Regions from separate parts of the Romboutsia sp. Marseille-P6047 genome, predicted to be linked through region 3. Evidence: riboswitches for the same ligand, from Rfam matches in the RefSeq annotation. Region 3 holds a riboswitch; each other region holds the start of a gene.
What was found. A riboswitch is a leader RNA that binds a small molecule or an ion and turns the genes downstream of it on or off. The one in region 3 is predicted to bind S-adenosylmethionine.

Region 1: another riboswitch for S-adenosylmethionine. It lies ahead of EIH23_RS10900 (MetQ/NlpA family ABC transporter substrate-binding protein); the one in region 3 lies ahead of EIH23_RS03575 (methionine ABC transporter ATP-binding protein).
Region 2: another riboswitch for S-adenosylmethionine. It lies ahead of metK (methionine adenosyltransferase); the one in region 3 lies ahead of EIH23_RS03575 (methionine ABC transporter ATP-binding protein).

Annotation. Positions count from the first base shown of each region.
Region 1 is NZ_UWOT01000010.1:8,549-12,846, forward strand. Features, by position in the region: gene EIH23_RS10890 (isocitrate/isopropylmalate dehydrogenase family protein) at 1-561, opposite strand, end outside; gene nifV (homocitrate synthase) at 577-1,734, opposite strand; SAM riboswitch class I at 2,061-2,166, shown strand; gene EIH23_RS10900 (MetQ/NlpA family ABC transporter substrate-binding protein) at 2,252-3,079, shown strand; gene EIH23_RS10905 (methionine gamma-lyase family protein) at 3,142-4,298, opposite strand, start outside.
Region 2 is NZ_UWOT01000011.1:11,676-15,973, forward strand. Features, by position in the region: gene EIH23_RS11400 (rod shape-determining protein) at 1-682, shown strand, start outside; gene yyaC (spore protease YyaC) at 789-1,298, opposite strand; SAM riboswitch class I at 1,626-1,735, shown strand; gene metK (methionine adenosyltransferase) at 1,892-3,097, shown strand; gene recD2 (SF1B family DNA helicase RecD2) at 3,232-4,298, shown strand, end outside.
Region 3 is NZ_UWOT01000002.1:344,269-348,566, forward strand. Features, by position in the region: gene EIH23_RS03555 (alpha/beta hydrolase) at 1-673, shown strand, start outside; gene EIH23_RS03560 (hypothetical protein) at 721-942, opposite strand; gene EIH23_RS03565 (hypothetical protein) at 1,065-1,559, shown strand; gene EIH23_RS03570 (hypothetical protein) at 1,709-2,341, shown strand; SAM riboswitch class I at 2,440-2,546, shown strand; gene EIH23_RS03575 (methionine ABC transporter ATP-binding protein) at 2,630-3,601, shown strand; gene EIH23_RS03580 (methionine ABC transporter permease) at 3,588-4,250, shown strand.

The DNA.
Region 1 (4,298 bases), on a different contig from region 3:
ACTTCTAAATATATTTAAAAATAGACCATCTGTTAACTTCATTATATTGGCTTTATGAACACAAGTTAATTTATTTCTATTATTATCATTAACATAATCACAAGCAAATTGAATTATTCTTTTAGAAGCTTCTTTAGTTATTATTTTTATGCTTTCAGCACCATACTCCCCTAATTTGTGTTCTATTCCTGTATATAAGTCTTCTGTATTTTCTCTAACTATAACTAAATCTACATCTTCGTATCTTGATTTAATACCTTTAAATGTTTTTATCGGTCTTAAATTCGCATATAAGTCTAATTCCTGTCTTAAAGTTACATTGACACTTCTAAATCCTTTACCTATAGGAGTGGTTATTGGTCCCTTTATTGCAACCTTATTTTTCTTTACAGTATCTATTACATGTTTCGGTATAGGTGTATTGTATTTTTCTATTGCATTTTTACCTGCAATAACTTCTTCCCATTCTATATTTACACCTGTAGATTCTACTACCTTAACCATAGCCTTACATATTTCTGGTCCTATACCATCTCCTGGTATTAAAGTAATTTTATACATTTTAATTTCCTCCAATTAGTTTTTATTTATATATTTTTTAATATCTTGATATATTTGTACTAACTCCTTATCGAATAAAGTTCTTTTTGCTCTTATAGATAATGCTCTTACAGCTTCTAACATCATACTAGCTTCTTTTTCATTTAAATTTATTCCATATTCCTTAAATTTATTTACAATAGCTGCTTTTCCAGAATGTTTACCTATTACTATTTGTCTTTCAAGACCAACTTCTTTTGGATCGAATGCTTCATAATTAGTTGGGTTTTTTATCGCTCCGTCTGCATGAATACCAGATTCATGTTTAAACATGTTATCTCCTACTATAGCTTTCCACTTTGGTAATTCTCTTCCTGATGCATTAGAAACATACTCTGATATATATTTAAACTTTGTTGTATCTACATTTACTTCATATTTATAAACGTATTTTAAAGCCATTAAGACCTCTTCTAATGCAGCATTCCCAGCTCTCTCTCCTAAGCCATTTACAGTAACACCAATATGATTAGCACCTCCAAGAACACCCGCTATTGCATTAGCCGTAGCCATTCCAAAATCATTATGTGTATGCATTTCTATATCAAACTTAGTTTTATTGTATAATCCAAATATAATATCTTTTATGGCAAATGGTTCCATTACACCTACAGTATCACAATATCTAAATCTATTAGCTCCAGCTTGCTTTGCTAATTCTATAAATTTAACTAAAAAATCAAAATCTGCTCTAGATGCATCTTCACCATTAACAGAAACATATAATCCATTTTGCTTTGCAAATTCTACTGCTTTTACCATATTTTCTAAAACCCATTCTCTCGAAGTTTTTAACTTATGTTGTATGTGTATATCAGATACTGATACAGAAATAGCAACTGCATCTACACCACAATCTATAGAATTTTCTAGATCTGTAATCACTGCTCTATTCCATGCCATAATACTGGGTTTTAAGTTTCTTTTACATATAGACTTTATCACTTCTTTCTCATCTCCACCCATAGCAGGTATTCCTACTTCTAATTGATTTATACCTAAATCACTTAACATTTCTGCAATTGCTATTTTTTCATGATTAGCAAAAACTACACCTGCTGTTTGCTCTCCATCTCTTAATGTTGTATCAACTATACTTACTCCCTTAGAATGTTTTTTGTCAATAACACACATAAAATCCCCCCTTATTTATATCATTAAATTTTATACTAGCTGCATAATTTATTTAATAAATTTCATTTTATTATTTTTATAAGTTAGATTTTAAATCTTTTTATATATTATATTCGTTATTTTTCAATGTTGCATTAATTTTATAATATTTATTAAATTAATCAAAAATGAAAGTTTTTATATACATATTTCATATTCAATAAAATTTTATTTATTAATATGTCTTATAGCTCAAAATTTCATCAAATTTAATTTATATTCAGAAAAATCTAAAAAGTTATTTACAATTTGATTAATTTATATTAATATAAATATAAATTAAATAAGCCTTATCAAGAGAGGTGGAGGGACTGGCCCTTTGAAACCCGGCAACCAGTATATTTCTTATATACATGGTGCTAAATCCTGCAGCACATAGCTGGAAGATAAGTATAAACTGAAGTTAACCTGAGTTTATACTCAGGATTTTTTTATATTTTTTAGGCTTATTTCATAATAAACTTAAGGGGGATCTTATATGAAACTTAAAAAATTATTTAACAAGAAATTATTAGGAGTCGTGTTATCTTTAACACTAGGTATCTCAGCTGTAGGGTGTTCAACTAAAAGTAATGTATCAAGTAAAAATGATAAAACAATAGCTGTTGGCGCTATGCAAGTTCCAGGTACAGAATTATTTGAACATCTAAAATCTGAAGTAGAAAAAGAAGGTTATGAACTTGAAATAGTAACATTTAATGACTATACTACTCCAAATACAGCATTAGCTGATAGTGAGATTGACGCTAATTTATTCCAACATAGACCATATTTAAATGAATCTATAGAAAAGCAAGGATATGATTTAACAGATGTGGTAAGACTATATGAAGTTCCTCTACAAGCATACTCAAATAAAATAAAATCTTTTGATGAATTAAAATCTGGAGATAAGTTTGCAATACCTAATGATCCAACAAATGGATCTAGAGCCTTAAAAATATTAGAAGATGAAGGAGTAATAAAATTAAAGGAAGGTGTAGAACTATCTTCTGCAAAAGATATAATTGAGAATAAAAGAAATATAGAATTTATAGAAGCTGACGCTAGTCAATTGCCTTCATTATTACAAGATGTAGATGCTGCATTCATAAATGGTAATTTTGCTGCTGCTGCCGGATTAGATGCAAATAAACAAAGTATATACTCTCCAGAAATAGACGGTACATACGAAAATGTATTAGCATGCAGAACTGAAGACTTAAATAGTGAAAAAATAGAAATATTAAAAAAGATTTTAACATCTGATGAGTCTAGAAGCTTCTTAAAAGAACATTATAAAGGTATAATAATTCCTACATTTTAAATATAACTAAAAATAGCTCCTACATGTTATTTAACATAATAGGAGCTATTTTATATAATTTATTATTTATTTTTCGCTTTTTTCATAGACTGAATTGCTTTTAATGTACCCATCTTAGAATGATCAAATGTAAGTCCACCTTGGAAGTATACATTATATGGAGGTCTTATAGGAGCATCTGCACTTAATTCTATTGAAGATCCTTGTATGAATGCACCTGCTGCCATTATTACTTCACTGTCATAACCTGGCATTGCCCATGGCTCTGGTCTAACGTAAGAATCAACTGGAGCTGCAGCTTGTACTCCTTGACAGAAGCTTATAACTTCATCAGCATTATTAAGCCTAACAACTTGAATTATATCACTTCTTAAATCATCATATTTTGGAAGTACGTCATATCCTAATTTTTCAAATGCTCTTGCACAGAATATAGCACCCATTACAGCTTGAGAGGTAACATATGGTGCCATGAAAAATCCTTGAAGAACTGTTCTTGTAGTTCCAAATGTAAGTCCACATTCTTTACCTATTCCTGGAGTTGTTAATCTATATGATATCATTTCAACTAATTCTTTCTTACCAGCGATATACCCACCTGTTAATGCAAGACCACCACCTGGGTTTTTAATTAAAGAACCAGCCATTATATCTACGCCAACTTCTGTAGGCTCTTTTGTATCTAAAAATTCTCCATAACAGTTGTCAACCATAACTATTATATCTTTATTGATTGATTTTACAGTTTCTACAGCTTCTTTTATATCTTCTATTGTAAGAGATTTTCTCCAAGCGTATCCCTTAGACCTTTGTATCATTACAAGCTTAGTTCTATCATTTATTTTATTTTTTATACCTTCTAAATCTATATTTCCATCCTCTAAAAAGTCAACTTGATCATATGTAACTCCAAACTCTTTTAAAGATCCTTTTTCTTCCCTTATACCTATAACTCCTTGTAGGGTATCATAAGGTGCACCAGTAACTGAAAGTATTTCATCACCTGGTCTTACAATACCTTGTACACATAGACTTAATGCATGAGTTCCATTTACTATTATCGGTCTAACTAGTGCATCTTCTGCTCCAAATACATTTGCAAATATTTCTTCTACTTTTTCACGACCTATGTCATTATATCCGTAACCAGTAGTCCAGTTAAAGTGATTATCACTTAAATGAGCTTCCTGCATTGCCTTTAATACTTTATATTGATTAA
Region 2 (4,298 bases), on a different contig from region 3:
GAAAAGAGCCGTAGAAGAAGCTACACGTTTAGCTGGAGCAAGAGAGGTTTATATAATTGAAGAGCCAATAGCAGCAGCAATCGGAGCTGGAGTAGATATATCTCAACCAAATGGAAATATGGTAATAGATATTGGAGGAGGTACTGCTGATATAGCAATTATATCTCTAGGAGGAGCTGTTGTAAGTACATCTATAAAAGTTGGTGGAGATAAATTTGATGAAGCTATAGTAAGGTATATAAAAAAACAAAAGAACCTTCTTATAGGAGAAAGAAGTGCAGAAAAGCTAAAGATTGAAATAGGTACTGCAATGAAATTAGAAGAAGAAAGATATATGAAAGTTAGTGGAAGAAACTTAATTACAGGTCTTCCAGAATCTATGAAAATATCTTCTGCTGAAATACTAGATGCAATTAGTGAATGTATAGAACAAATATTAGTAGCTACACGTTTTGTACTAGAACAAACGCCACCAGAGTTGGCTGCAGATATAAGTGATAGAGGGATTATAATGACAGGTGGAGGCTCTTTATTAGACGGTTTAGATAAGAGAATTGAAGAAAGCACAGGAATAAAGGTAATTGTAGCTGAAGATGCATTATCTTGTGTTGCAAAAGGAACTGGAAGCTCATTAAGTTCATTAGATTTATTAGAAACGGGTGGGACGTTTAAAAAGAGATAATTAAATATTATTTTAAGATTATTAAGATATAAAAAATGAACTCTAGAAATAAACTAGAGTTCATTTTTTATTATATAATTTTAAGTATATTGATACCGGTTACTTTTTAAGTAGCAAGAAGTAAAGAAAGAGCTATAGTTTCTGATAGTTCTAAGACAAAGCTAAGACGAACATTATTAAATGAAAATCTATTGCTTTCATCAATCTTATCTACTATACCTACTATTGAGTAACTTCCAACTTGAGGTAGTTTTTTACCAACACCTTTTCCAGGTAAAATAGGACCTTTTCTAATTTGTATATTACCTATACTATTTTTAGCTCCTAGGCAAGCATCTATAGCTAGAAACTCTCCTTTAGGATGAAGATTTTTTATTTCTTCAATTGACTCGTATATATTTAAAGCATGAATAGGATTATCTAAAGTACCGTAAACAGGGTATTTAAAATCGCTATTTTTTAGCATAGTTCCAACTAAAGGGCCAAGAGCATCACCTATAGCCCTATCTGTTCCTATACAAATAACAATAGTATTTTCGTTTATAATATCTTTTAGTATTAAGCTTAACACTTGAGCTACATTTTCTTTTTTATAATTTACTTTAGCTAAATACATAGGAACACCTCCTTCAAAAATATATGAATATATAATCTAAAAAATGCCTAACCTTAAGTTTTAATAACGCATCATATTATAATATAAAGTAAATTTTAAATAATTACCCTACTATATATTATATAGATAAAATCACAAAAACTTGTTATTTTTAAATAACAATTACTGACATATAAAACTATATATCCTTGACATTAAATTAAAAAAATAGTAATATATATCTAAAGAAAATAGTAATATATATCTAAAGTTAATAATTAAAATAAAAAAAGAAAATATTATTAATAAGGATAAAAACGACTCATAATAAATATGAAAATATTTATTACCTTATCAAGAGAGGCTGAGGGATAGGCCCTATGAAGCCCGGCAACCGCCCCAAAAGGGAAAAGGTGCTAATTCCTACAAGATTTTTTATAAGTCTTGAAAGATGAGGTTAGTTAATTAGTACATTAAATGTGTAATGATTAACCTCTTCTTGTATAAGGAGAGGTTTTTTTAATTGAAAAGATTAATAGTTCAATTAATATAAACCCCTACAATTTATACAAAATAAAAAAATATAATTTATTAAATTAAAGGGAGGATATAAAATGGCAAGACATTTATTTACATCAGAATCAGTTACAGAAGGGCATCCAGATAAGATCTGTGATCAAATATCAGATGCAATACTAGATGCATTATTAGAAAAGGACCCATTATCAAGAGTAGCTTGTGAAACAACTGTTACAACAGGTTTAGTTTTAGTTGCGGGTGAAATAACTACATCAGCATATGTTGATATTCCAAAATTAGTAAGAAGTACAGTAGAAGAAATAGGATATACAAGAGCTAAATTTGGATTTGACTGCAATACTTGTGCTGTAATTACATCTATAGATGAGCAATCAGGAGATATAGCTATGGGTGTTGATGAAGCTTTAGAAAATAAGGTTGGAGAAGTTACAGAAGAGGAAATTGAAAATGTTGGTGCAGGAGATCAGGGAATAATGTTCGGTTTTGCATGTAATGAAACTGAAGAATTAATGCCACTACCAATATCATTAGCACATAAATTAGCTAGAAGATTAACTGAAGTTAGAAAATCTGGATTACTAGATTACTTAAGACCTGATGGTAAAACTCAAGTTACAGTTGAATATGATGGAACTAAAGCTATTAGAGTTCATACAGTTCTTATATCTACTCAACATTCAGAAGATATAGATAATGATACAATAAGAAGAGATTTAATAGAGCATGTAATTAAACATGTTATACCAGCTGAATTACTTGATGAAGAAACTATGATATATATAAACCCAACAGGAAGATTCGTTATAGGAGGTCCTCAAGGGGATACAGGTCTTACTGGTAGAAAAATAATAATAGATACTTATGGAGGATATTCTAGACATGGTGGTGGAGCATTCTCAGGAAAAGATCCAACTAAAGTTGATAGATCAGCAGCTTATGCTGCAAGATATGTTGCTAAAAATATAGTAGCAGCAGGACTTGCTGAAAAGTGTGAGATAGAGTTAGCATATGCTATAGGTGTTGCTAAGCCTTTATCAATATTTATAGATACATTTGGTACTGGAAAAGTTTCAGAAGAAGCATTAGTTGAATTGGTAAATAAAAACTTTGACTTAAGACCAGGAGCAATTATAAGAGATTTAGATCTAAGAAAACCTATCTATAAACAAGTAGCAGCTTATGGACACTTTGGAAGAAATGACTTAAACTTACCATGGGAAAGAACTGATAAAGCAGAAACATTAAGAAAACAAGCATTAGAATGTGAAATGATGAAATAGATAAATAGCACAAAGGGCATATTTAAGATATGATATATCTTTTAATGTGCCCTTTATTTTATTGTTTATAAAATGTATAATAGTTACAAATTAGGTGTATGATAAAGACACTATTTGTTTGTAGGAGAAGTGATATGGAAAGAATAGAAGGAATGATAAGTGACATAGTATTTAAAAATGAAGACAATGGATATACTATAGCTCATTTGGCAAATAGTATGGATGAAATTGTAATCGTTGGATGTATGCCAACTTTATCAGTAGGAGAGAGCATAGAAGTAGAAGGAAAGTGGGTAAATCATAAAACTTATGGAACTCAATTTGAAGTAAGTAAATTTATGCCGGTTACACCAACATCTCTAGAAGGTATATATGCATATTTAGCATCTGGAATGATACATGGTATAGGTGAGAAAATGGCAAAGAGGATTATTGATAAATTTGGTGTGAATACACTAGATATAATACAAAATAATCCAGAACGTTTAGAAGAAGTAGAAGGCATAGGTGGAAAAAAATTAAAACAAATAGTAAAAAGTTATGAAGAAAACAGAGAACTTCGAAATATAATAATAGAACTATCTCCATATGGTATAACTCCTAATTACTGCTTAAAAATATACAAAAGATATAAAAATAAATCGATAGACATTATTAATAAAAATCCATATAGACTGGCAGAAGATATAAGAGGAATTGGATTTAAAATAGCAGATGAAATTGCTAGCAAAATTGGTATAGATAAATATTCAGAAGATAGAATATGTCAAGGCATATTATATGCTTTAAATCAGTCATTGAGTAGTGGTCATACATATTTACCGAAGGATATTTTAATTCAAGAATCTAAAAAAATATTAGATGTAGACGAGTCTATGATAGATAATTGTATTATGGGGCTAGCTTATGATCAAAAAGTACATATAGAATTATTAAATAATAATCAGTTAGTTTATCTAATGCCATATTATATGTCAGAAAATGGTGTATGCAAGCAAATAATTAAATTATCTCAAAGTGAAGTTGATGATTTAAACATTGATATAGATGAAGAAATTAGACTTTTAGAAGAAGAGGAAAATATAAAATTAGCTAATAATCAAGTATTAGCGGTTAAAGAAGCTATAAATACAGGTGTTTTAGTTATAACTGGAGGACCAGGGACTGGTAAAACTACGACTATAAATACTATAATAAAAAT
Region 3 (4,298 bases):
TCAATTTAGAAATCTTGCTCAAATTGCAATGGATAATAATATATCTGTTTGTGGAGTACTCCTTGCTGGTCATGGAAAAAGTGGAAAAGATTTTGTAAAAAGTAATTTAAATATGTGGAGAACTTCAATTGAAAGGGAAATTGAAAAGTATAAAACTAAATATAAAAATATAATACTAGTAGGACATTCAATGGGGGCATTATTATCTATTGAATTCTATTTAAAGTACAAGCAAAATATAAAATATATTGTTGCAATAGCAACACCGTTATGTATAAGAGTAAAATTTAATATTATAAGAAGCTGTATAAAAATAGCTCTAGGAATAATTCCTAAAGGTGATCTTTTAACAAGATATGCGTATGAAGCTATTAGTGTAAATGAAACAAATTTATTTAATTATATAAAATGGGCACCAAGATACATAGATTTATTTAAGCTAATAATAAAAGTTAGATTAAATTTAAATAATATAGATATACCAATGCTAATATTTCACTCTATGAACGATGAACTTGTAAGTTTAAAAAGTATAAAAATATATAAAAAGAGTTTTAAATACAATAATAAGTTAAATAATAAAAGTATTATAAAATTAGAAAGCTCAGGTCATTTCTATTATGATTATGATGATTTAGAAGTTTTAGAAAGTGAATTTAAATCATTTATATGATGAAATAAAAAAGTATCTTAAAATAAAAATTTTAAGATACTTTTTTATTATATAGATTCTATATATTTTACATTATTTTTATTAATAGAAACTGCACTACCGAGATCTCTTCCAGATAGTGTCAAGAATCCCGCATCTTCGTTTTTATTAAATTTATCCATCCATTCAATTAAAGATGAAAAATTTCGAATACTATCTTTTTCAATTATTCTCGTGAATCCGTTATTATAAGTTATTTTTATTTTATTTATATTTTTCAAAACAATCACACTCCTAGAAGAATTATACCCATATTTTCAATTTATTTAAACATATTACTCTTTATAAGACTAAAAAAGAAAAATATACAAATAATAACTTAAATAAATTATTTATACACAAGGAGGTAAAAATGAAAAGATTAAGCATTTTAGGTATAATATTTACTTTAATGTTAAACTTCAATATGACTGGATGTGCAAAAAGAAATAGTGAAGAAGTTGAAAAAACAACAAATGAAAGTATTCAAAACACACAATCAGAAACTGAAAAAGCAAATGAATTAAGTAAAGATGAGTACAAGGATTTATTAACTAAGAATTATGAAAAATATTTAGAACCTATAGATATAAAGGATGAAAGTGTAGATGATTTACTAGATAATAACAGTAACTTAAATAATGAAGAGTTAATAAAGAATTATGAAAATTTATTATCAGATAGTAAAAATAATATAGAATCATTTAAGAAATCTATAACAGGATTAAAAATAATTGATTCTAAATTACAAGAATTAAATAGTGATTTAATATCATACTCAGATAAAGCAATTGAAATAATAATAAAAAAACAAGATGATTTAAATTTAAAGAAAGAAGATTTATTAAAAGTGATAAAAACTCATTAATAAATTATTTAGATAGAGAATTAGATGACATAGATAATAATGATAATATTGATGATGTTTTAGATAAAATAGAAGATTTATTAGGTATAGATTTAAGTAAATAATTAAAAATAATAAGGAGTACTACATAAAACTAAGGAGGAAGTAAAATGGAATTAAAAAAATTATTAGCACTAGGATTAGCGTTAGGTTTATCAGTAGGATCAGTTGGTTGTACTAATAAAAAGGGTGAAACTACAACAGATAATAACACTAATACAACACAAAATAGCACTACAACACAAGATAATGGGTATTTAAATACAGAGTATGCAAATACTTACTCTGGTCTTTACACTAATAATATATCTCCTTTAAATAATTATGCAATGTATAGTAGTGTAGATGAAGTAAATAACGCTTATAAAACTAAAGAATACCCTGGTAATGAAAAATATTTATCAGAAGTAAAAGCAGCGTATCAAGATAGTAAAGAAAAATTACAAGCTTTTGTTAATGGATTAAAAAATGATGCAAAAACTGATGATGCAAAATTAAAAGAAGCAAATCAAGAGCTTATAGATGAAGGTGAAGATTTAATAGAAGAAATAGATGAAAAAATAAGTAGATTAGATACAATTCCTAAAGATGCATACAATAAGAGCCAAGATGAATTTATTAAATTAGTTGATGATACAACTAAAGTTGAAAATGATGTTAGATCTGAGTTTGATAAAATGATAAAAGATATGAATAATATGTTAGGAATAGATACTACATCTAATAATGGAAAAAACAAATAGTCTAAAAAGTGTGCAAAATAAAAATATTCAGAAAATATATTGACATATGGAAAAAAAAACTATAATATATAAATCATAGAAGTACAAAATAAAATAATTCCTTATCAAGAGAGGTGGAGGGACTGGCCCGATGAAACCCAGCAACCAGTATATTTTATATACAAGGTGCTAAATCCTGCAATTCATAAGAATTGAAAGATGAGTATAAACTGCTTACAAAAGCCTGAGTTTATACTCAGGCTTTTTAAATTTAAAGCGTTAATTGAATTATATTTGGGAGGAGTAAATATGATAAGCATTAAAAATGTAAACAAATATTATGGTGATACTAAGGTTTTGAATAATGTTAATATGGAAATTAAAAATGGGGAAATTTTTGGAATTATTGGCCATAGTGGAGCTGGAAAGTCAACGCTGCTTAGATGTATAAATGGCTTAGAGGACTATCAAGAAGGTTGCGTACTTGTAGGAGAGAAAGAAGTCAAATCATTAAAAGGAGAGGGACTTAGATTACTTAGAAAAGATTTAGGAATGATATTTCAACACTTTTCACTATTAGAAAGAAAGACGGTATTTGAAAATGTAGCCTTACCATTAGAATGTTTTAAATATTCTAAGAAAGAAAAAGAAGAAAGAGTAAAGGAATTATTAGACCTAGTAGGTTTAAGTGATAAAAGTAATATTAAACCAAGAAACTTAAGTGGAGGTCAAAAGCAAAGAGTAGCAATAGCAAGAGCATTAGCATTAAATCCAAAGGTTCTTCTTTGTGATGAAGCAACTTCAGCATTAGACCCAAATACTACAAAATCAATACTTAGTTTATTACAAGATATAAATAAAAAGTTTGGAATAACAATTATTATGGTAACTCACCAAATGGAAGTTATAAAGCAAATATGCACAAGAGTAGCAATAATGGAAGATGGTGAAGTTTTAGATATAAATGAAACAGAAGAAGTTTTTTTTAATGATAGTAAAGCACTTAGTAAGTTAATTGGGGAAGAAAATATAATTTTACCAAAAGGAACTAATATAAAAATATTATTCCCTAAAAATGTTTCTAACAGTTGTGTCATAACAAGTATGGCTAGAAATTTAGATATAGATTTCTCAATCGTATTTGGAAGGTTAGAGAAATTCAGAGATGAAATATTAGGGTCATTAATTATAAATGTATCTTCAGAATATGGAGATAGAGTTAAAGCATACTTAGAAAGTGAAGGGCTAAGATGGGAGGAGATAAACAATGAATCAAACTAGTTTAAGTACATTTTTAACAGAAATTTTAGGAGAAGCGTTCTTAGAAACATTATACATGATATTAGTACCAACAATACTTGCAACAATAATTGGATTTATATTAGCAATAACATTAGTTGTAACAAAGCCAAATGGATTAAAGCCTTGTAGTTTAATATATAAAGTATTAGGATTTATAGTTAATATTTTTAGAAGTTTCCCATTTATTATACTTATAGTTGCTTTAATTCCATTTACAAGACTAATAGTTGGCACATCAATAGGAGAAGAAGCTGCAATAGTTCCTATAACTGTTGGTGCAGCTCCATTTATAGCTAGAATAATAGAGAGTGCATTAAATGAAGTTGATTATGGATTAATAGAAGCTGCAAAATCATTTGGAGCTACTAAAACTCAAATAGTATTTAAAGTAATGATAAAAGAAGCAATGCCTTCTATTGTGTCAGGAATAACATTATCAGTAATTTCAATACTAGGATATACTGCAATGGCAGGTGCTGTTGGGGCTGGTGGACTTGGAAATGTAGCGCTTACTTATGGACATCAAAGATTTGATACAGCAGTAATGATTTACACAGTAATAACTCTTATAATAATTGTTCAAATAATACAAAGTTTAGGAAATTTAGCTTATAAAAAACTAAAATAGTATATAATAGGGGGATAAAATTATGAAATTAAAAAAATATTAGGATTA